2 regions of the Thalassotalea fusca genome follow, and region 1 is predicted to be linked to the other one. Evidence: predicted binding sites of a transcription regulator. Region 1 holds the regulator's gene; the other holds the start of a gene.
The links. The regulator LexA, encoded in region 1, represses DNA repair genes until DNA is damaged. The targets are predictions, from matches to a motif close to TACTGTATNNNNATACAGTA.

Region 2: ACSLUK_RS06790 (DNA recombination protein RmuC) is a predicted target of LexA. The motif match lies at 3,745-3,764, and genes of this name have one in related genera.

What each region holds. Positions count from the first base shown of each region.
Region 1 covers NZ_JBQRUN010000002.1:121,083-126,470, forward strand. Annotated here, with positions in the region: gene coxB (cytochrome c oxidase subunit II) at 1-657, opposite strand, end outside; gene lexA (transcriptional repressor LexA) at 1,255-1,869, opposite strand; gene ACSLUK_RS02935 (SUMF1/EgtB/PvdO family nonheme iron enzyme) at 2,068-3,732, shown strand; gene ACSLUK_RS02940 (winged helix-turn-helix domain-containing protein) at 3,887-5,388, opposite strand, start outside.
Region 2 covers NZ_JBQRUN010000004.1:152,853-158,240, forward strand. Annotated here, with positions in the region: gene ACSLUK_RS06780 (sodium-dependent transporter) at 1-796, shown strand, start outside; gene ACSLUK_RS06785 (GGDEF domain-containing protein) at 997-2,187, opposite strand; gene ACSLUK_RS06790 (DNA recombination protein RmuC) at 2,307-3,698, opposite strand; gene ACSLUK_RS06795 (S9 family peptidase) at 3,855-5,388, opposite strand, start outside.

The DNA.
Region 1 (5,388 bases):
GACAACAGGCATATAGCCATGATCTTTACCACAAAGCTCAGCACATTGGCCGCGGTAGATCCCTGGTTCATCAACGATGGTCCAAGCTTCATTAATAAAACCTGGGTTAGCGTCTTGTTTAACAGCAAACGCTGGTACCCACCAAGAGTGAATAACATCATCAGACGTAATTAAGAATCGAACTTTTTTATTGACCGGAATAACTAAGTGACGATCAACTTCCAGTAAGTAGTGTTCACCTTTTTCCGCTGACTGGCCATTTAGATTGTCATATTCTTCACGTGGAGTGGCCAATACAGAGTAAAACTCTATGTCTTGATCGAAATATTTGTAGTGCCATTTCCACTGAGAACCAGTGACTTGAATAGTGATATCAGAGTTGTCGTTGTTTTCCATTTCAACGAGCGTATTGGTTGCAGGAATCGCCATACCAATCAAAATGAGAATTGGCACTACCGTCCAAATAATCTCAACCTTTGTACTCTCATGAAATGTTGCTGGTGTTACGCCTTTCGATTTTCGATGAAAAATCATCGACCAAATCATAGCACCAAAAACGACTATCCCAATTACCGTACAGATGTAAAGCACGAACATGTGTAAGCCATACACTTCTCGACTTATCTCTGTTACCCCCTGGGTAAGATTAAGTTCCATTTCAGCCCAAGCTATACCGGGTAAAACTAAAAACCCCAATAACAGCCAACCTAGGTTACGTCTTTTCACTCGACATCTCCTCCGCCCTTTAAATGTAAAGTCATGCTTAGGCAGTAATACACAGCTCATGCTAGGCACGTCATTTTTATTTTTCTGTTGTTATTTTTGATTTGGCGTTTGCTACTGACTTCCGCAAGAAACCGTAACACCACCATATTCTTATTATTGCTTACTTTCTAATCTAGAATTACTTAATTATTAAACTAGGTCAATTTTTAATTTAGCGTGCTATGCTTAGAAATGGCAATAAAAACAATAGAGTTACCACTCTAAAAGCGCTATAACGCAGTGGTGACACGAACTACAGTAATTGTCGTATTTTTAAGCAGGCACTCGAAAAAAAGCTGATTTGACAAATTCGTGAAAAATTTTTACTGATTACTTTTTAATCTAAAACTCGTTTGAAAACGCGTTAGATAGGAAGTTTGGTATTGGATTTAATTAGGAGAGTAAGAAAAGATTCAAAAAACGGTAAAAGTTAGGCTTATTGAACATTCCGCCAATAAACCTAATAGTTAGCGATGATATATAAAACAATTACATCCAGTCAGCAGAACGAATTACACCAACGGCAATTCCTTCAACATTAAAATGTTGGTTAGCGAGATCTACTTTGATCGGTGCAAAGTCTTCATTTTCAGCATGTAAATACACCACATTACCTTCTTTTTTAAAGCGCTTAACAGTAACATCATCTTCTACACGCGCCACGATTACTTGACCGTTTTGCACATCAGTCGTTTGATGCACAGCCAGTAAATCACCATCTAATATGCCAATATCTTTCATACTTTCGCCATTTACCCGCAACAAATAATCCGCTGCAGGGTGGAAAAGATTACCATCAATTTGATAACGCTCTTCAACGTGCTCTTGCGCCAAAATTGGCTCTCCTGCAGCGACACGGCCAATAAGTGGTAGTCCTTGTTCTTCGGCATACTCTTCAGCTAGTCGAATGCCACGCGAGGTTCCTGGCAACATTTCAATGTAACCTTTTTTGGCCAGAGCTTTTAAATGCTCTTCCGCCGCATTTGCCGATTTAAAACCAAAAAAATCAGCAATTTCCGCACGTGTTGGTGGCATGCCGGTCGCTGATATTTTCTCTTTAATCAGATCAAAGATCTGTTGTTGTCTTGGGGTAAGTGGTCGCATAACAGCCCTGTATTTTTGAACAGTATCACTGTCATTGTATACAGCCTGTAAATAAACGCAAGGTATGTACTGAATTTAATCAGAAATTATCTATTCATATTTCTAAAATTTTTCTATTTTTAGCTAAAGCTAGGTTTTTCATAGGACTTTTCACCGCGCTATTGCTCATATTGCGCCAGTCTTTTACGAGGAATAACTATGAAAATAACTAAGCTTTTAATTGCTATGAGTATTGCCACTAGCAGTGTGTCCTACGCTATCAATAAACCAATCGAACCTGTCATGGTACAAATCCCTGCTGGCAGTTTCAAAATGGGGTCAACTAGCCGTGCTAATGCACAGCCTATTCACACCGTAAACATCCAGTCTTTTGGCATGAGTAAGTACGAGGTAACTGTTGCTGAATTCCGTCGTTTCGTTGAAATGACCAATTATCCTGTACCTCAAACGTGCCGACACGAGTTAGATGTGTGGTTTTTATTGCCCAGCAAAGGAAATTGGGAAACCAACAGGCTAAACACCAGTGAACATCAGCCTGTTGTGTGTATCAACTGGCAAGCCGCTAATGCGTACGCACAATGGTTAGCAAAAGAAACTGGCAGACCCTATCGACTACCTTCTGAAGCCGAATGGGAATATGCTGCGCGTGCTGGAACTAAAACCGATTATTACTTTGGAGATGATAAAGACAATACGCTCGTTTGTGATTATGAAAATACCGGAGATCGACGCGGTGAAAGCATATTGCAGCTCAATAACAATACAAGCTACTACAATTGGACCGGTGAAGTTGCAAATTGCGAAGATAATTCTGGCTACGCCAGTATCGTTGGCATGTACAAGCCAAACCCATTTGGATTACACGATATGGTCAGCAATGTAGTCGAGTTTCTCTCCGATTGCTACGTAGGAACTTATGAAGGTGCACCAACAGATGGTTCTGCACGTATTGACGGTAAGTGTGATCGTCGTGTAGTCCGTGGTAGTAGCTGGCACTGGAGTCACTTTCCATTAGCTAACCGCCGTTCAACAGACGAGATATTTTCTGGTGGTGTCAACGGATTTAGGTTGGTAATAGATAACCAAATCCCACCGATTTCGAACGAAACTAGGCAATTCATCCTATCACTTGAATTTGCTCAACAACAAGCACAGAAACGCCGTGATTTGCTACCCGAAATCCCCGCGCCGGTAAAAAATCTTCAGATTAGTCAAAACAGTAATAGTGTTAGGCTAACCTGGGACAACGATCAGCATGACCATACTGTTAGTTATCGCGTTTATCGCAATGCACTACCGGGAAAAATGTTTAAGATGATAGCCAATAATATTGATGAAATGCAGTTTATAGATGGCAACGTGCCAGCGCATGCTTATGATTATACAGTGGTTGCAGTTAGGCGACACACACAAAGCACCTATGCTCCCCCAGTAACTAAAGCGGCTAGTTGGGTTAAGCTACCCGCGCAAGTTGAAGCCGAATGGGCGACTAAAATAACCGATACAAAAAACAACACTGGTATTTCATTTACCTCAGATAAATCTCGTCGCATAGGCTATAACCTTACAGGTGCTGTAGGCATCGGTGAAGGTGCTGAGATGAGCTATCAAATTGAAGTTCCTAAATCAGGTGCGTATCAGCTGTCTTATCGTGTTGCATCTCCGAGGAACACCCTAGGATTTGAAATTTACAACGAGTCCAAAAAACTCACAGTTCAAAAAATTGACGCAACAGGCGGCTACCATGACTGGAAAACGCAAAACGGTGGAACCATTCATTTGGAAAAAGGCAAACATACAATTACATTGAGATCGCTCGACAATGACTGGAAACTCAATTGGTTTTCGATTGAACAATCTTAGTCACTGATTATTTGAACCAACAATAGCCATTTGTATCAAGCTATTGCTGGTTCTTTTCTTTATTTCTTTCTTTTCTGGCGTTGTTTGCAATCAATTGACTAAACACCAAGGTGATTTAGGCAGTCAATGCGTAATTTCTACTAATCAAACTCGCTTACTGTTCAATTAAGCTTAATGATGCGAGTACATTCTGATTGTTCTTACGCCAATTTGCTGTCGCGTTTTCACTAATAAATTGCGAGTAGAAGTCAAAATCTGTTTGCGTATCTGGATTGCTACATAACATTAGTGCTGCATCTAAGCTGATGCTATTAATACCCGCTAACTGCGCCAATTCGAAGGCTTCCTTTGCATAACGAATAAACTCAGTCTGCTGCTTGCTAGCCCTTGCATAAAGTGCTTTTAAATAAGCGTTATCCGCATTGACTGTTACCGCTTGGCTCAGTAATTGTTGTGCATCGCGCAATCGACCTTTGTCGATATAATACTGCATGAGTTGTTCTCTACTCGACTGGGCAACCCAGTGGTCTGGGGTCAATTCTGTATACTCAAGTACCCTTCTAAGATGAGGCTCTTTGCCGTCTTTACTGTCAGTATATATTGCATGATGGAATGGAATTTTCGCGAAACGATAAATCGGCAATTGATACGCTGTCATTTTTTGTTCCGCTTTGGTTAAGAAAGTGTATTTATCTTCCGTTTTTCTATGTTTATGTGCCATTACCGACAAATAGGTTAGCGCGTGGAGCTCACGCTCTATATCTTGAATTTCAAGTGCTAACATTGCTGCTCTTGTCAGATTATCTTTAATCGCCTCATAGTCGTTAAATTGATGGTTAATCCATGAATGAGCATGAAAAGAATCTATAAGCCTTGCCAAATCATTAACCTGAGTGAATTTTTCTTTAGCAGTAATCAATTTAACTTCACTTAGTTCAAATAACTGCTTTTGTGTTAGCACTCTGCTTTGATACAAAAATGCGACACCTTGTTGCTGAATATTTTGTTGCGCTTGAGCATTGCCTAAGAGTTTATCAGCGAGTGTCATCGCCTTTTCGTATTCACCCAGCTTAATATAGCTATCAATTAACTGTCCCAGCACAATTAAGTCATCAGGGGATTGCTGGTGAGCGATCGATAAAGACGCTTGCAGCAACTCAGGTGAGCGTGGCTCACTCACAATTTTACGAATAAAGGGTTGAGCCAAATGGTGATGCAATTGTTCCAGCAAACTCGGTAGTGAATCATCGGTCAATTGCCCTTGCCATTGACGCACCGGTCCCTTTAAAACGAAATCAAGGTGGTAGTTTTGTTCGAAAAAATACGCAGTTCCGGTCAACACTAGGGGATATTCAGCCGATATGGCTCGATATTCCAATTCTTGTGCAGCCGCGAATGCCGAAGTTGTCAGATTCTCGAGTGTTGCAATATCAATAGATTCACTATCATCTAAGCGAATGGTAGAGCGCGTGTCAGCCACTGTCAGTGAGAATGGAATATAGCCGATTCGTACGATTTCGCTTTCTGTGCTGTCTGATTCAAATGCATTTTTACTCATGAATACGAGCACAATGAATACGACAAGAAAGACGGCAATAGATAATAAAAGCTTAGGGCTTGTAGCAATGCTTTCAGGGCTTACTTTCGTGTCTTCCT
Region 2 (5,388 bases), on a different contig from region 1:
GATTGTATTGATCATTTACATTTTGGGACAACCGGGCGCACAAGAAGGTCTACGTGTGTATTTAATTCCTGATTTTGATCGTGTCACTGACCCTGAATTAATTATTTCAGCGATGGGGCAAGCATTCTTTTCGTTATCGATTGGTGTTGGCGGAATGATGGTTTACGGCTCGTACATGCAAAAAGATAAAGATCTAGGCAAGTTAGTATTGTCTATCACCGCATTAGATACGTGTATTGCATTCTTAGCTGGCCTACTCATAATTCCTGCACTTTTCGTTGCACAACATGCAGGTCAAGATGTATTTAGTGAGGGTAAGTTAATTGGCGAAGGTCAATTAATCTTTAACATTTTACCAGAGCTATTTAATACGCTAGGCACAATTGGACTCGTAGTGGCATTCGCATTTTTCTCATTACTATCAATCGCCGCACTTACATCTACGATTTCTTCTACTGAAGTACCTGTTGCCTATTTAGTTGAAGACAAAGCGTTTTCTCGAAAGAAAGCCACTTTGTTAGTGTCGACTATTGTGCTTATTGCCAGCATGACCCTCATTGCCTTCTTCGATGCATTATTTGGTGCGGTTATTCGTATATTAACCACCATTATGCAGCCGCTAAGCTGTTTGTTTTATTTTATCGTTGTTGGCTGGTTATGGAACCGAGGTAATAAGCTGCGTGATAAAGGGCTACAAACTGGTCGCAAATGGTTGCCGATATGGGGGAATTATTTGAGGTACGTGTGCCCGCTATTGCTAAGTGTCGTATTTGTTAATGTGGCAATTTTAAACTAGCTAACGATTCTCAAAATAACTGGTTATGAAATCACTGAGTTAACACATAAAGGTAACTCAGTGATTTTGACATTCCATTGCCATTTATATCAGCATAAGGCGGCCAACTATTTTCAACCGCAAATAACACTTCTTGGCCAACTGCGCTAGGTACTCGCATAATCGCGATGGCGATTAATGCAAGAAAGGTGTATTACATCTTAATAACTCACATTATTTCGACCATTCTTTTTGGCTCGATATAACGCTTCATCCGCCTGTTTAATGGTTTGCTCAAACGTGTTCTTGTTTTGTCGCATCGCAACACCAATTGAAATCGTCACACTTACCGTTTTGTTTGGGGCATTTGATTGCGAAGCGCGCGCCTTTTTTGTCTTTCTAACAGGGTGCCTGATCACTATCTTATAGTCAGCAATCGCTTGGCGAATTCGTTCCAGTTCAAAAGCAGCCTCTTCTGCCGTTCTTCGTGGGAAGATTACGGTAAATTCCTCCCCTCCATAGCGAAATACACGCCCGCCCCCTTTGACTTGCGCCAGCTTGGCTCCTACTAATTTTAGCACCTGATCGCCAATATCATGGCCATATGTATCATTAAACTTTTTGAAGTGATCAATGTCCATCATCGCCACCGTGTATCGACGCCCTAACGAGAGCGCCATTTGGTTAAGGGCTCTACGAGAGGGTAATTTGGTTAATTCATCACGGTAAGCCAAATAATATGAATCGATAATTATGACCGCGATAAAGTGTACGATCAGCAATGTAATGATAAATGAAAGTGGTAAGTCGATTTGCTGATAATACGTTAATAACCAAATAATTGAGGTTGTAAGTAACCCTGCCTTTAACAAATTAGGGTCACGAATGCTGTGCCAAAACAAGATAATGACTGATATGAATAGCGGTAACTCTATTTGAGAATTAGACCAAAATGCAGCGGCAAACTCATGATGTTTAAGGTAGTCAATCGCAATAACATGTCCCATCAGCCACAGCTTAGCCAGAGCCACACATGAAACAATGCCTATCACACGCATTATCAAGTGTACAGACATTAACCCTCTGTCTTTCACCATTGAGAGGTAAACTAAGAAAAAAATAAAACTTAAGAAAAACCAGTTTTTATTCGATGACAAGGTCACAGAAGGTATAAGCTCGTGCTGGACAACCACGATATAAGCAAACAAAACCAATGTTAAAAAGGTAAAACGGCTACGCCCAAACTGAGCTGTTAATATGAGAGCTACGCCAATTAGACCATATAATACCTGTTCGATTAATGGCTGCTTTGTCAGTAAAAAAGTTTGGCTATATGTCACAAAAAACATCGTTAAGGATACGAGTAAACTCGTCCACAACGTTGTTTTAATGCCGTTTAATTTATGCAGCAATTAGTACTCCTACCACAGTCAATTATTATTGTTTTACGCCTCTGAGCTTATAAGCTAATGCCAGAATCAAAACGATGCAACTTTTAATGCACCAAGTGTTCGGCAAGTACCTACTTGCATCAACTATTAACACGCTCTAGCGCATGTTTAGGTTCGCCTTGTAATTCAACCTGCTCTATTTTCTCGAAGCGGCCTGAAATCTTATTAGCCGACGTATGAATTTGTTTTACGTCCATCGCGGCCTGATCAATATGTTTGGCTAAATTATTAAAACGCCCTTTAAATCGGTTGAAATCTGCGGCTAATTCGCCCAAGTGCGCCTGAATAATATGGATTTGTTCTCGTGTTGCTTCATCTTTAATAACCGCACGTGCCGTTGTTAAAATCGCCATTAATGTAGTAGGCGAGGAAATCCACACACGCTTTTTATTTGCATATTCGACAAGCTCACTATGATGACCATGAATTTCTGCAAATACCGCCTCCGCAGGAATAAACATTAATGCGCCATCTGAGGTTTCTTTTTCAATAAGGTACTTTTCACTGATATCATTAATGTGTTTTCTTATATCAGCTTTAAATTGACGTAATGCTAGCTTACGATCACTTTCAGAAAGCTGGACATCCATCATTCGCTGATAACTTTCTAGTGGAAACTTAGAATCGATTACTACGTTGCCAGTTGGTTCAGGCAAAAACAGCACACAGTCGGCGATTTTACCGTTAGACAACGTGTGCTGCAGCGCGAAATGCTGCTCCGGAAGAACATTTCTAATTAATGCGTTGAGTTGCACTTCACCAAACGCACCACGTGAACGTTTATCCGCCAGCACTTCTTGCAAACTTACGACATTGTTTGATAATTCAGTAATCTTCTTTTGGGCGTCATCAATTAGGGCCAGACGGCGTAAAATGTCGTTAAAAGTTTTAGTTGTTTTGTCAAAGCCCTCGCTTAACCTTTTTTCTACTTCCGCACTGATTTCTTTCAAGCGGTTTTCTGTAGATTCCGTTAATACTTGCATTTGTTTAGTTAATTGATCACTTGAAGCTTGTAGCGATTTGGCTTGTTCTTCACGATTAATCATTGACGCTTTGGTTAAATGATCAACAAGCTGGTCAACAGACTTTAATTGGCTCTCATTAAAGCTCTTTTGGTGAACGTGCAACGTTGAAAGAATTTTCTCGTTTTGGGCAGCTATTGCCGTCATTTGTTGTTGGCTAAATTCATTATGCTGGCGCATGAGCTTCATTTTAAGATCTGCAATATATTGCTCTAGTTGCCTAGCAAGCTCGATATATTGCTTATCTTGTCCATGAGCAAATATCTGTGATTGTTGAACAAACGCTTGTTGCTGCTTGTCGATAGTATCGAAGCGCATTGACATCCCGAGCGCAAATTCTGACTGGTTAGCAACTAACAGCGACTGTAACTTATATAGACGTCGTAAAAAGATTATCACCATCATACTGCCGATGATAAAAATGGCGATTGCGCCTAGTAAGGCCCACATTAACTGTTCACTGGTTAGGTTATCTAGCGACATAAACACAAAAAAACACTGTAAATAATTACAGCCATTAAACCACAAGTGATATGAAATTGTAATAAAAAAAACGGCTCACAAGAAAATCCCTGTGAGCCGTTTAAATCATTCGGTGATGATTTGTTAATTCGTGTATTTATTAAGCCAAGCAAATACTTCTTGATACCATTTAATCAGATTGTCCGGCTTGCGAATATGATGGTCCTCATCAGGGAACATCACTAAACGACTTTCAATACCTTGTCTTTGCAGTGCCGTGAACGCGCCTAAGCTTTGCGCATACGGCACACGATAATCAAGCTCACCTTGAATGACTAGCATAGGTGTTTTCCAGTTTTCAACAAAAGCCGCCGGATTAAATTTTTGATAATCAGAACCTTGCTTCCACACTTCACCACCTAAGTCATGCTCAGGAAACCACAATTCTTCCGTTGAACCATAAAAACTTGGCATATCGAATAGACCAGCGTGGTTTACTAAACAATTAAAGCCATCAGACCAATTACCCGCAATCCAATTCATCATATATCCACCATACGATGCTCCTAATGCACACGTACGTTGTCTATCAAGCCATGGTTGTTGCTTAACGATAAAATCTAGACCTTTTTGTAAATCCTCAAGTGGCTTTCCGCCCCAATCACGCGCAATAGAGTCAGTAAATGCTTGTCCGTAGCCTGTCGAACCATGGAAGTCGATCATCACTACACCATAGCCTTGCGCCGCCCACAATTGTGCATTCCAACGATAATGGAACATGTTGCCAAAGCTGCCTTGTGGTCCACCATGCACTAAAAACGCAACCGGATACTTTTTACCCGACTGATAATTGGCAGGCTTCATCCAATATCCATACACCTTCTCACCATTCCAGCCTTTAAAATCAAACTGCTCGTAGTTACCAAAATAGATGTTTGCTAGCTTGTCTTTATTAAGCGTGGTTAATTGCGTTAGGCCGTAGCCGTCTCGAGCAATTTTGAACAAATCCTTAGGGGCATTTAGCGTATGGCGGGTAAAGTATATGGTGTTATCAACAACGTGAATATCACCATTCGTTCCTGTACTATAGACTGCTCGAACATCACCAAATTCTGGGTGAATTTCAAATATGCTCTTTTGGCCAATATCTTGTGCTGTGGCATATAACGTACGATTATCGTCGGCAAATACTAACTCGCTTACTGAACGATCCCACTGACTCGCAACAGATTTCACTTGCCCAGTATTATTGTCGATAACTTTAATCGCGAATTTATCAGATTCATAACCAGGTTTGGCCATCGCCAGATACGCTAAGTAACGTCCGTTTGGAGAAAAAACAGGCTTGGCATCCCAAGCAGTGTTTGTCTCGGTCAAATTCGTCAATGTTTGTTTACTGATATCCCACTGGAAAATATCAAAGTTAGTTGTCCATGCCTGATCTTTACTTGGTGCTTTGGCTGAAAACACTAACGACTTACCATCAGGGTGAAACGCCACCTGACCAATCCCCGCAATATCACTTTTCCAATTAGCAATAATATCTTGAGCATTGGTTAGTTGGTTTTTGCTATTTACGTGGCCAAGGAATATATGCTCATTGAATCGATCAAGCCAGTGATCCCAATGGCGCACCATCAACTGATCATAAACACGCGTATTGTGCTTTTCATTTTCA